One region of the Streptomyces sp. NPDC058008 genome, then DNA from elsewhere that is predicted to be linked to it. Evidence: riboswitches for the same ligand, from Rfam matches in the RefSeq annotation. Region 1 holds a riboswitch; each other region holds the start of a gene.
What was found. Region 1 has a riboswitch for cyclic di-AMP ahead of ACFVS9_RS22060 (transglycosylase family protein). Riboswitches for the same ligand answer to the same signal wherever they lie in the genome.
Positions count from the first base shown of each region.

Region 2: it holds a riboswitch for cyclic di-AMP, as region 1 does, so the genes downstream of both, ACFVS9_RS05520 (M23 family metallopeptidase) here and ACFVS9_RS22060 (transglycosylase family protein) in region 1, are expected to answer to the same signal.
Region 3: it holds a riboswitch for cyclic di-AMP, as region 1 does, so the genes downstream of both, ACFVS9_RS26290 (C40 family peptidase) here and ACFVS9_RS22060 (transglycosylase family protein) in region 1, are expected to answer to the same signal.

Region 1 is NZ_JBHVQX010000021.1:91,056-94,272, forward strand. Features, by position in the region: gene eno (phosphopyruvate hydratase) at 1-687, opposite strand, end outside; gene ACFVS9_RS22060 (transglycosylase family protein) at 1,016-1,708, opposite strand; cyclic di-AMP (ydaO/yuaA leader) riboswitch at 1,709-1,879, opposite strand; gene ACFVS9_RS22065 (transglycosylase family protein) at 2,170-3,135, opposite strand.
Region 2 is NZ_JBHVQX010000004.1:135,051-138,267, reverse strand. Features, by position in the region: gene ACFVS9_RS05525 (GntR family transcriptional regulator) at 1-465, opposite strand, end outside; gene ACFVS9_RS05520 (M23 family metallopeptidase) at 689-1,477, opposite strand; cyclic di-AMP (ydaO/yuaA leader) riboswitch at 1,490-1,657, opposite strand; gene ACFVS9_RS05515 (M16 family metallopeptidase) at 1,849-3,217, opposite strand, start outside.
Region 3 is NZ_JBHVQX010000029.1:89,799-93,015, reverse strand. Features, by position in the region: gene ACFVS9_RS26300 (LysR family transcriptional regulator) at 1-553, opposite strand, end outside; gene ACFVS9_RS26295 (LysE family translocator) at 626-1,264, shown strand; gene ACFVS9_RS26290 (C40 family peptidase) at 1,283-1,753, opposite strand; cyclic di-AMP (ydaO/yuaA leader) riboswitch at 1,757-1,953, opposite strand; gene ACFVS9_RS26285 (hypothetical protein) at 2,295-2,603, opposite strand; gene ACFVS9_RS26280 (ATP-dependent Clp protease proteolytic subunit) at 2,611-3,217, opposite strand, start outside.

The sequences.
Region 1 (3,217 bases):
GGCCTCCTTGACGGCCTCCAGGATGAGGTCGAGGGCGGCGCGGTTGGACTCGAGGTTGGGGGCGAAGCCGCCCTCGTCACCGAGACCGGTGGACAGGCCCTTGGTCTTCAGGACCTTCTTGAGCGTGTGGTAGATCTCCGCGCCCCAGCGCAGGGCCTCGGAGAAGGACTCGGCGCCGATCGGCGCGATCATGAACTCCTGGATGTCCACGTTGGAGTCGGCGTGCGAGCCGCCGTTCAGGATGTTCATCATCGGAACGGGCAGCAGGTGCGCGTTCGGGCCGCCGAGGTAGCGGAAGAGCGGGAGGTCGGAGGCCTCGGACGCGGCGTGCGCCACGGCCAGCGAGACGCCGAGGATGGCGTTGGCGCCGAGGGAGCCCTTGTTCTCGGTCGCGTCCAGGTCGAACATCGCCTGGTCGATGAGGCGCTGCTCGGTGGCGTCGTAACCGACGAGCTCCGGGCCGATCTGCTCGATCACGGCGAGGACGGCCTTCTCGACGCCCTTGCCCTGGTAGCGGTTGGGGTCACCGTCGCGAAGCTCGATGGCCTCGAACGCACCGGTGGAGGCGCCGGACGGAACAGCAGCACGTCCCGTGCTGCCGTCGTCGAGGCCAACCTCGACCTCGACCGTGGGGTTGCCCCGGGAGTCGAGGATTTCCCTGGCTACGACGACGTCGATGGACGGCACGAGGCATCTCCTTCTGGGATCTGACACTGGTTGTGCAGGGTCACTGTGGCCTTGCGCCACGAGCCTAACCGGCTCGGCCCGCTCCGTCGGCCGTCCGCCCGTCCCCTGGGACGAAAAAGCACTCAAGGGCCTTCATTACGGGCAAAGCGCCAGAATCTTACTGGCAAGTAACCGCAAGGACCGGGCGCACCCCCGGCGGCGCGCCCCGCGACAGGGCCCCGGGCACGCCGGCCCCGCAGGGCCCTGACACGGCCGCGGCCCGGCGCGCGGGGGGTCTGCGCGCCGGGCCGGGCCGCCGGGGCGGAGGAGGACCCCGGACCGCTCGCGGTTACTTCAGGTGGAGCTGCTGGCCCGGGAAGATCAGGTCGGCGTCGTCGACGATGTCGCCGTTCAGCTCGAACAGCTTCTGCCAGCCGCCCTCGACCTTCTCGGCGCCGGCGATCCTGCTGAGGGTGTCGCCGGCCTTCACCTTGTACTCGCCGTCACCCTTCTCGACCTTCTCGCCGGTCGGGGTGGTGACGGTCTTCTCGGGGGCCGTGCGCTTCTCGCTGCGCGTGGCGGGCTGCTCGGTCCCGCGCTCCGGCGCGGCCTTCGGGGCCGTGTCGCCGTTCTTCGCGGAGCCGGTGTCGACGCCCGGGTCCACACCGTCGTTCGTCAGGCCGCCGGCACCGGCGCAGGCCCAGGCGCCCGGGCCCTGGAGGTCGAGGAGCTTCTCGGCGACGGCTATCTGCTGGTCCTTGGTGGCCAGGTCGGCGCGGGCGGCGTACTGCGTACCGCCGGCGGCGGCCCAGCTGGACTGCGAGAACTGCAGGCCGCCGTAGTAGCCGTTGCCGGTGTTGATGGACCAGTTGCCGCCGGACTCGCACTGGGCGACGGCGTCCCAGGTGTCGACGGAGGCGGCCGAGGCGCCGGTCGCGCCCATCAGCGGCACGGCGACGGCGGCACCGGTGACGCCGGCCAGGGTCGCGATGCGGACGGCCCTGGACGGGCGGCGGTGCTTGCCCTTGCTGGAAAGCAGCATGGTTCTCCTCACCGACGCCTACGAGGTGAGCTGTCGGGTTCGGGCCTGTGAGTTGCCCGGCCACCCGCACTCGCGGACGGCTTCACCCCGAGCCGCACCCTCACCGTCTCGCGACGGCCGGGTCCGGCACCTACCTGGGTCCCCCGCTCCTGCCTACGGCGCTTTACGCGTGGGTCCCCTTCGGCCGACGGCAGGATTCGGCGTGACGGTCGAAGGTGCCCGCGGTGCGAGCGGCTCCGACCGTAAACACACGCAACCCCTACATTCAAAGATGGACATAACGAGCAATCAGCGCGTAACGGTTCGGGAGGACGGATCATTTCCGCAGGTCGGAGCCAATATGGACGGACCGGGCGGACGGGGCGCACCAGTTGAAGCAAAGAGACCCATGTCTCACTTACGCATAAGTGGACATAGGCCTCTGAACTGCCCCCGCTTTCGGGGTGTTTTCCCGTATTTGATCAGCTGGCGGCGGGAGTCTCCGTCTGCGCGTCCGACGCGAGGCCGAGGTCCAGGCTCTGGCCGGGAAGGATCAGGTCCGGGTCGGAGCCGAGCGCGTCCTTGTTGGCCTCGTAGAGCGCGGGCCAGCCGCCGGGCAGCTCCTGCGCGTCGGCGATCGCCCAGAGGTTGTCGCCCTCCTGGACGGTGTACGTCCCCTCGGCGCCCTGACGGGCCTCCGAGGCGCCGCGCGAGGCGTGCCTGCCGCCCTCACGGCTGTCGTCGAGGTCCGTTCCGGCACTGGCCTCGGGGGCCGGCGCGCCGCGGTGCTTCCCGGCCTTCGCGCCGTCGCCCTTCGCGGAACCGGAGGTCTCGGACGCCTCGGGCGACGGCGTGGCGGACGGAGTCGTGCCGCCCTTGCCCGCCCCGTCACCCTTGCCCGCCGTGTCGCCGGACGCGTCCTTGTCGGTGCCGCTCTCCGTGTCGGCCCCGTCCGTGCCGTCCGCCGCGTCGGCCGGGTCCGACACCTCGGGCGAGGGGGTCCCGGACGGTGTGGCGGTGTCCGAGGGCTCGGCGGTCGGGTCGGTGCCCGGGTCGACGCCCGGAAGCACGCCGTCCAGGGCCAGCCCGGAGATCACGGCGCAGCTGGGCCAGGCCTGCGGGCCCTTGGCGTCCAGCACCTTCTCCGCGACGGCTATCTGCTGCGAGCGGCTCGCGAGGTCCGCCCGCATGGCGTACGCCGTACCGCCGTACGCGTCCCAGGTGTCCTCGGTGAACTGCAGGCCGCCGAAGCGGCCGTTGCCGAGGTCGGCACTCCACATGCCGCCGCTCTCGCATTCGGCGACCCGGTCCCAGGTCGACGCGTCGGCGGCTTGCGCGCCGCCCGCACCGAGCAGCGGGATGGCGATGGCCGATCCGGTGACGCCTGCGGCGACGACGATGGCGGGTGCCTGGCGAGGGCGACGGTGTCTGCCGGTCGCGGAGCCCATGGGATTGCCTTCCGTGTGACTGACATGTGACGGGTGAGTCGAACGGTGAACCTAGCCCTACTCGAACGTGTGTCACAAGTCG
Region 2 (3,217 bases), on a different contig from region 1:
GGCGATCTTGTGACGGAGCTGGGTGAGGAGCGCGATCAGCGCGGGGCTGCCCGAGGCCTGCGCCAGCGTCTCGTGGAACCAGCCGCCCAGCGAACGCAGATCCTCCCCCTCCCCCCGGCGCACCCGCTCCTGCCCCAGTCTGACCAGGCCGCGGAGCACCTTGAGGTGCGCCTCGGTGCGGCGCTGCGCGGCGCGGGCGGCACCGAGCGGCTCCAGCAGCATGCGGATGTCCAGGAGGTCGGCGGCCTCCTGCTCCGTGGGCTCGGCGACACAGGCACCGGCGTGCCGGCGGGTGACGACGAAGCCCTCGGACTCCAGGGTGCGCAGCGCCTCACGCACGGGGACGCGGGAGACGCCGTACCGGCGCGCGAGCACCTCCTCGGTGAGGCGGCTGCCCCGTTCGAAGACACCGGAGACGATGTCGTCACGGATTGCCGTGCATACCGAATGCGCGGGAATGCGCATGTCCGAACCTCCGCCTTAATCCCCGCGAAACGCGGCCGATCGACGCCTGTTCTGTGACTCTATTGCAACCGGCCGGAATTTCCGACGGCGGGGTGGAATCCATGGATATCTTTTGGCCAGGGAGCACTTCCGCGAGGGGTTCGGCGGGCGTTGCCGGGAGGCACGCCGAAGGCCCCGGCGGATGCCGGGGCCTTCAAAGGAGCGGGTGCCGTGCGCCGTGCGGTCAGACCTGGACGCCGTGGGCCCGGAGGTAGGCGACGGGGTCCATGTCCGAGCCGTACTCGGGGGTGGTCCGGGCCTCGAAGTGCAGGTGCGGCCCGGTGGAGTTGCCGGTCGAGCCCGACAGGCCGATCCGCTCGCCCGAGGCGACGCTCTGGCCGACGGACACGCCGATCGAGGAGAGGTGGCCGTACTGCGTGTACGTGCCGTCCTTCATCCTGAGGACGATGTTGTTGCCGTAGGCGCCGCCCCAGCCGGCCTCGACGACCGTGCCGGCGCCGACCGCGACGACGGAGGTGCCGGACGCGGCACGGAAGTCCACACCGGAGTGGCTGCCGGAGGACCAGAGGGCGCCCCCGGACTTGTACCCGGTGGTGACGTGCGAGCCGGCGACCGGGAGGTGGAAGGAGTTGAGCCGGGCGCGCTCGGCGGCGCGGGCGGCGCGCGCCTTCTCCTCGCGGGCCTCCTCGGCACGGGCCGCCGCCTTGCGCTCGGCCTCGGCCTTGGCCTTCGCCCTGGCCTTCGCTTCGGCGGCGGCCTCGGCCGCGACGTCGGCCTGGTGCTGCTGGGCCTTCGCCTGGGCCTCGATCTGGGCGGCGAGGGTGGCGTCGAGGGCGACGGTCTGGGTCAGGCCGGTGCTCGCGGTGACCTCGGAGTCCGCGGCGAGGGCCGGGGAGGCGGTGGCGCCGATGACGCCGGTGGTGGCCAGGGCGGCGACGCCGGCGACCCTGGCGCTCTTGCGCGTCAGGCGACTCGGGGCGCGGTGCTTCCCGGTGGCACGGATGAACGCCATGGAGGGGCTGGTCCTTTCCTTCCTTCTCGCCTACCGGGTTAGCTGACGGGTTCGGAGCAGGAAGGTCTCCTACGGCCCCCGAGCCCCGTACGAGGCGCGAGGAACCGATTCACCCCAGGGACATGGTGGGTCCCCGGCTCCCCAGGCTCGCGCCTGACGGGGACTCGGCGATGGCTGTCCGGCGCCGCGGGCGCGGCAGTGGTTCGGCGGACAGCCCGGGCGACGCTAGAGCGGGCCCCTCGGCCCCACCAAACGGAAATGACCTTTTGTCGTACATCCCACAGGGCGAACAGTGATTTTTGCCGCGAAAAGGACACATGACAGAACCCCGGCGCGCAGGTGCTCGCCGGGGTCCGTCATGTCCGGATCCGTCAGCCGCTGACGACCGACACCTCACCGATGCCGAGCGCGCGCACGGGCTCGGCGATCTGCGCGGCGTCCCCGACCAGGACGGTGACGAGCCGGTCGACCGGGAACGCGTTGACCACGGCGGCGGTCGCCTCGACCGTGCCGGTCGAAGCCAGGCGCGCGTACAGCTGGGCCTGGTAGTCGTCCGGGAGGTGCTGCTCCACCTGGTCGGCGAGCGTGCCGGCGACGGAGGCCGCCGTCTCGTACTTCAGCGGGGCCACGCCCACGAGGTTCTGCACGGCCGTCTCACGCTCGGCGTCGGTGAGTCCCTCGGCCGCCAGGGTGCGCAGGACCTTCCAGAGGTCGTCGAGCGCCGGCCCGGTGGACTCGGTGTCGACCGAGCCGCTGATGGCGAGCATCGCGGCACCCGTCGCACCGGAGGAGGAGCCGGGCGCCGTCGAGCGCAGCACCTGCCCGAAGGCCCGGACACCGTAGGTGTAGCCCTTCTCCTCGCGCAGCACGCGGTCCAGCCGGGAGGTGAGGGTGCCGCCCAGGCAGTACGTGCCGAGGACCTGGGCGGGCCACACGCTGTCGTGCCGGTCCGCGCCGATCCGCCCGATCAGGAGCTGTGTCTGCACGGCGCCGGGACGGTCGACGATGACCACACGGCCGGTGTCGTCCGCGGTGATCGGGGGCACGGGGCGGGCCTGGCCGGCGTTGCCCGTCCAGTCCCCGACCGTGTCCGCGAGCAACGCGTCCAGGTCGAGACCGGTGAGGTCGCCGACGACGACCGCCGTCGCCGTGGAGGGGCGGACGTGGGCGTCGTAGAAGGCGCGCACGGCGGCGGCGTCGATGCGCCGGACCGTCTCCTCGGTGCCCTGGCGCGGACGCGACATCCGCGCCGTCGCGGGGAAGAGCTCACGGGAGAGCTGCTTGGCGGCCCGCCGGGCCGGGTTGGCCTGCTCGTGCGGGATCTCGTCGAGGCGGTTGCCCACCAGGCGCTCGACCTCGCTCTCCGCGAAGGCCGGGGCCCGCAGGGACTCGGCGACCAGGCCGAGTGCCTTGGCCAGCCGCGAGACCGGGACCTCCAGGGAGACCCGGAGACCCGGGTGGTCGGCGTGCGCGTCCAGGGTGGCTCCGCACCGCTCCAGCTCGGCGGCGAACTCCTCCGCGGAGTGCTTGTCCGTGCCCTCGGACAGGGCGCGCGCCATGATCGTGGCCACACCGTCCAGGCCCTCGGGCTCCGCGTCCAGCGGGGCGTCGAGGAAGATCTCCACGGCCACGACCTGCTGGCCGGGGCGGTGGCAGCGCAGCACGGTCAGCCCGTTGGGCAGGGCGCCGCGCTCCGGGGCGGGGAAGGCCCAGGGCCTGGCCTCGCCGGCGGTCGGCTGC
Region 3 (3,217 bases), on a different contig from region 1:
CCTCGGAGAGCATCTGCCCGGGCGCGGTGACCAGCACCAGCTCCTCCGTGAGCAGCGGCTCGGCCGCCAGTCCTGCGGGCAGCGGCTCGACGGCCGCGGGCTCGTACGCGTGGCTCAGTGCCAGGTCCACGTCGCCCGCGGCCACCGCCGCGACCCCGGCGGGCGGCTCGTAGTCCGTCACGACCAGCTCCACATCGGGGTGCGCGCGCCGGAACGAGGTGAGCACCGGCGGCAGCAGGTGGATCCCCGCCGTCACGAACGTACCGACCCGGAGCCGTCCGCCGGACAGCCCGGCCAGCCGGGCCAGCTCGTGCCGTGCCCGGTCCATCTCGTCGAGCACGCGCCTGGCCCGGCCCGCCAGCAGTTCACCGGCTGCCGTCAGGCGGGCTCCCCGGTGGTGACGGACCAGGAGTGCCGTTCCCGCTTCCCGCTCCAGCTTGGCCAGCTGCTGCGAGAGGGCGGGCGCGGTGTAGCCCAGCCGGGCGGCGGCCCGTGTGATCGAGCCGGCCTCGGCCACCGCCACCAGCGCCGCGAGCCGCGTCGGGTCGTACATTAAGCGTTCCTTTTGGCAGACCCAGAAGATTGCAAGTACACGCTAAAGGGCCCGAGCGTCCAAGGTGGACCCATGGACGCACAACTGCTCGCTTTCGTCGCCGTGGCGGCCGGAATGGTGGCGCTGCCCGGCGCCGACTTCACCGTGGTCGTACGCAACGCCCTCGCATCCCGGGCCTCGGGGCTGGCCACCGCGGTAGGGGTCGCCGGGGGGCTCCTGGTGCACACCGCGCTGGCCGTCGCCGGACTCGCCGCCGTGCTCGTGACGATGCCCGTCCTCTTCCGCACCGTCCAGCTGCTCGGCGGTGCGTACGTGCTCTACCTCGGCCTCAGCGGGCTGTACGCGCTGCGACGCCGGAGCGCGGGGGGAGCGGACGCCGGGGAGGGCGCCCCGTCCCGGGCCCCCTCCCCGGTGGGATCGCTGCGTCAGGGTTTCCTGACCAACGCCCTCAACCCGAAGGCACCCGTCCTCTTCCTCAGCCTGCTGCCCCAGTTCGTCCCCGACGGGCAGCCGCCCCTGCCCAGGACCCTGCTGCTGGCCTCGGTCGTCGTGCTGCTCGCGCTCGTCTGGTTCCCGGCCGTGGCGCTGCTGGTGGACCGGCTGGGCCGGTGGCTGCGCCGGCCGCGTACCGCCCGTGCGATCGAGGGCGGCAGCGGCACGGCGCTCACCGCGCTGGGGCTCGTGCTGGTGACGGGGCCCCTGTTGCGCTGAGCCGGGCGGAGAAGGAGGTCAGCGGACCCTCCCGTACCAGACGTTCCCGGACCAGATCTTCTCCAGCCGGACCACGGCACCGGTCTTCGGTGAGTGCCAGATCTTCCCGCTGCCCGCGTAGATGCCGACGTGGTACACGCTGCGGCCCGCGTGGAAGAAGACCAGGTCGCCGCGTTTCCGCTGCGACCTGGAGATATGGCGGGTCTTGTTGTACTGCTGCTGGGCCGTCCGGGGGAGTTTCTTGCCGGCCTTCCTGAAGGAGTAGAGCGTGAGCCCGGAACAGTCGAACCGGTGCGGGCCCGTGGCGCCCCACCTGTAGGGCGCGCCCTTCTTCGAGGCGGCGATCTTCAGTGCTTGCGTCGAGTGGGCGGCGGCTTCGGCGTCGTTCACGAGACCCGGAGCCAGCATGGTGGTGCCTACGGCGAAGGTCAGAACCGAGGCCGTACCGACCCGGGCGAACAGAGACGGGACATGAACCTGCGCAGTCATGCGCAACCCTTCGTCAGCCGCCTGTGAAGGATGACCTGTCGGGTTCGGGCTGGCGAAGTTGCCCGGCCGCGTGATGCGGCTTCACCCCGAGGGCCGTCCGGACGTCCGGGCGGCCCGTTGTGCTCGGGTCCTCCACTCCTGCCGATCCACTCCTGTCGACCAGGCATCCGGACGGCGGCAGGACTCGGCGTCCGCCCGGACCGCCCCGCCGCGGTGGCGGGGGCTTGTCGTCCCAGGGATCTTTACTCACGCGCTGCCGGATTTCCTCGCGGAAGGTGCGATATGTGAGAGTCGTCACGACTGATCCGATCGAGTGGACGCGGTCCGCGCGCGGCCCTGGCGCGCGGACCCGACCAGCCGTGTACCAGCGGCGGAACGATGTATTCCGTTCAGCGTCCGCGCCGGTTGCGCAAGTTGGGCTGTCCCCCGGGCGGGGGACCTCCTACGCTGATCGAGCGAGGGAAACTCATCGGCCCGCCGGGCGTGTCGTGAAGACACCCCGAAAAGGCCAAGGGGGCGGCCGAGTCGGGGGCCGGGACGTTCAACTCGATGGCGGCGGAGGCACGGCGACCCGCCCGGCCCGACGCTCCCCGTCCAGCAGGCGCAACGCTCTGGCCAGGGTGTCCGCGTGGATCTGCGATTCACCCCGCTCGTGCATGGACACGAGCGCTTCCCGGAGGCCGACAGCCCGGGAGGCGAGGGCCTGGGCGGCCCGCAGCGCACCGTACGTGTCGCCGCCCCGGGCGGGATTGATGCGGCCGAGCTGGTCGAGCACCTCCAGGTAGCAGTCGATGAACTCGGCCTCGGCGCGGGTCAGTGCGGGAAGCGGCGGGAACTGGGGTGGGCGCATCGGGTGTTCACCTCGCGGAATGCGGCGGCTGGGACGGCGTGCGGTTCTCCACGACGTGGTCCACCAGTCCGAACGCCACGGCGGCCCGGGCGTCGAGGATGGTGTCCCGTTCGATGTCGGCGCTGATCTCCCGCGTCGAACGTCCCGTGTGGCGGGCCAGCATGGCCGTGAGCAGCTCGCGCTCGCGCGTCAACTCACGTGCCTGGATGTCGAGATCGGAGGGCTGGCCCCGCACCGGCTCGTCCAGGGCGGGCTGCTGGATGACTACCCGTGCGCCCGGCAGGGCATGTCGGCGCCCGGGAGCCCCGGCCGCGAGCAGGACGGCGGCGCTCGAGCCGGCCTGCCCCAGGCAGAAGGTCTCCACCTGGCAGGCCAGGAAGCGCATGGTGTCGTAGACGGCCGTCATGGCGTTGAAGGATCCGCCGGGAGAGTTGATGTAGAGGGACAGCGGCCGGTCGGGATCCGCGTGTTCCAGGTACATGAACTGCGCGATCAGGTCGCTCGCCGCGGTGTCGTCGACGGGTGTGCCGAGAAAGACGATCCGCTCGGACAGCAGCTTCGCGTACGGATCCATGCTCCGGGATCCGTAGGCGGTGCGTTCGGTGAACTCGGGC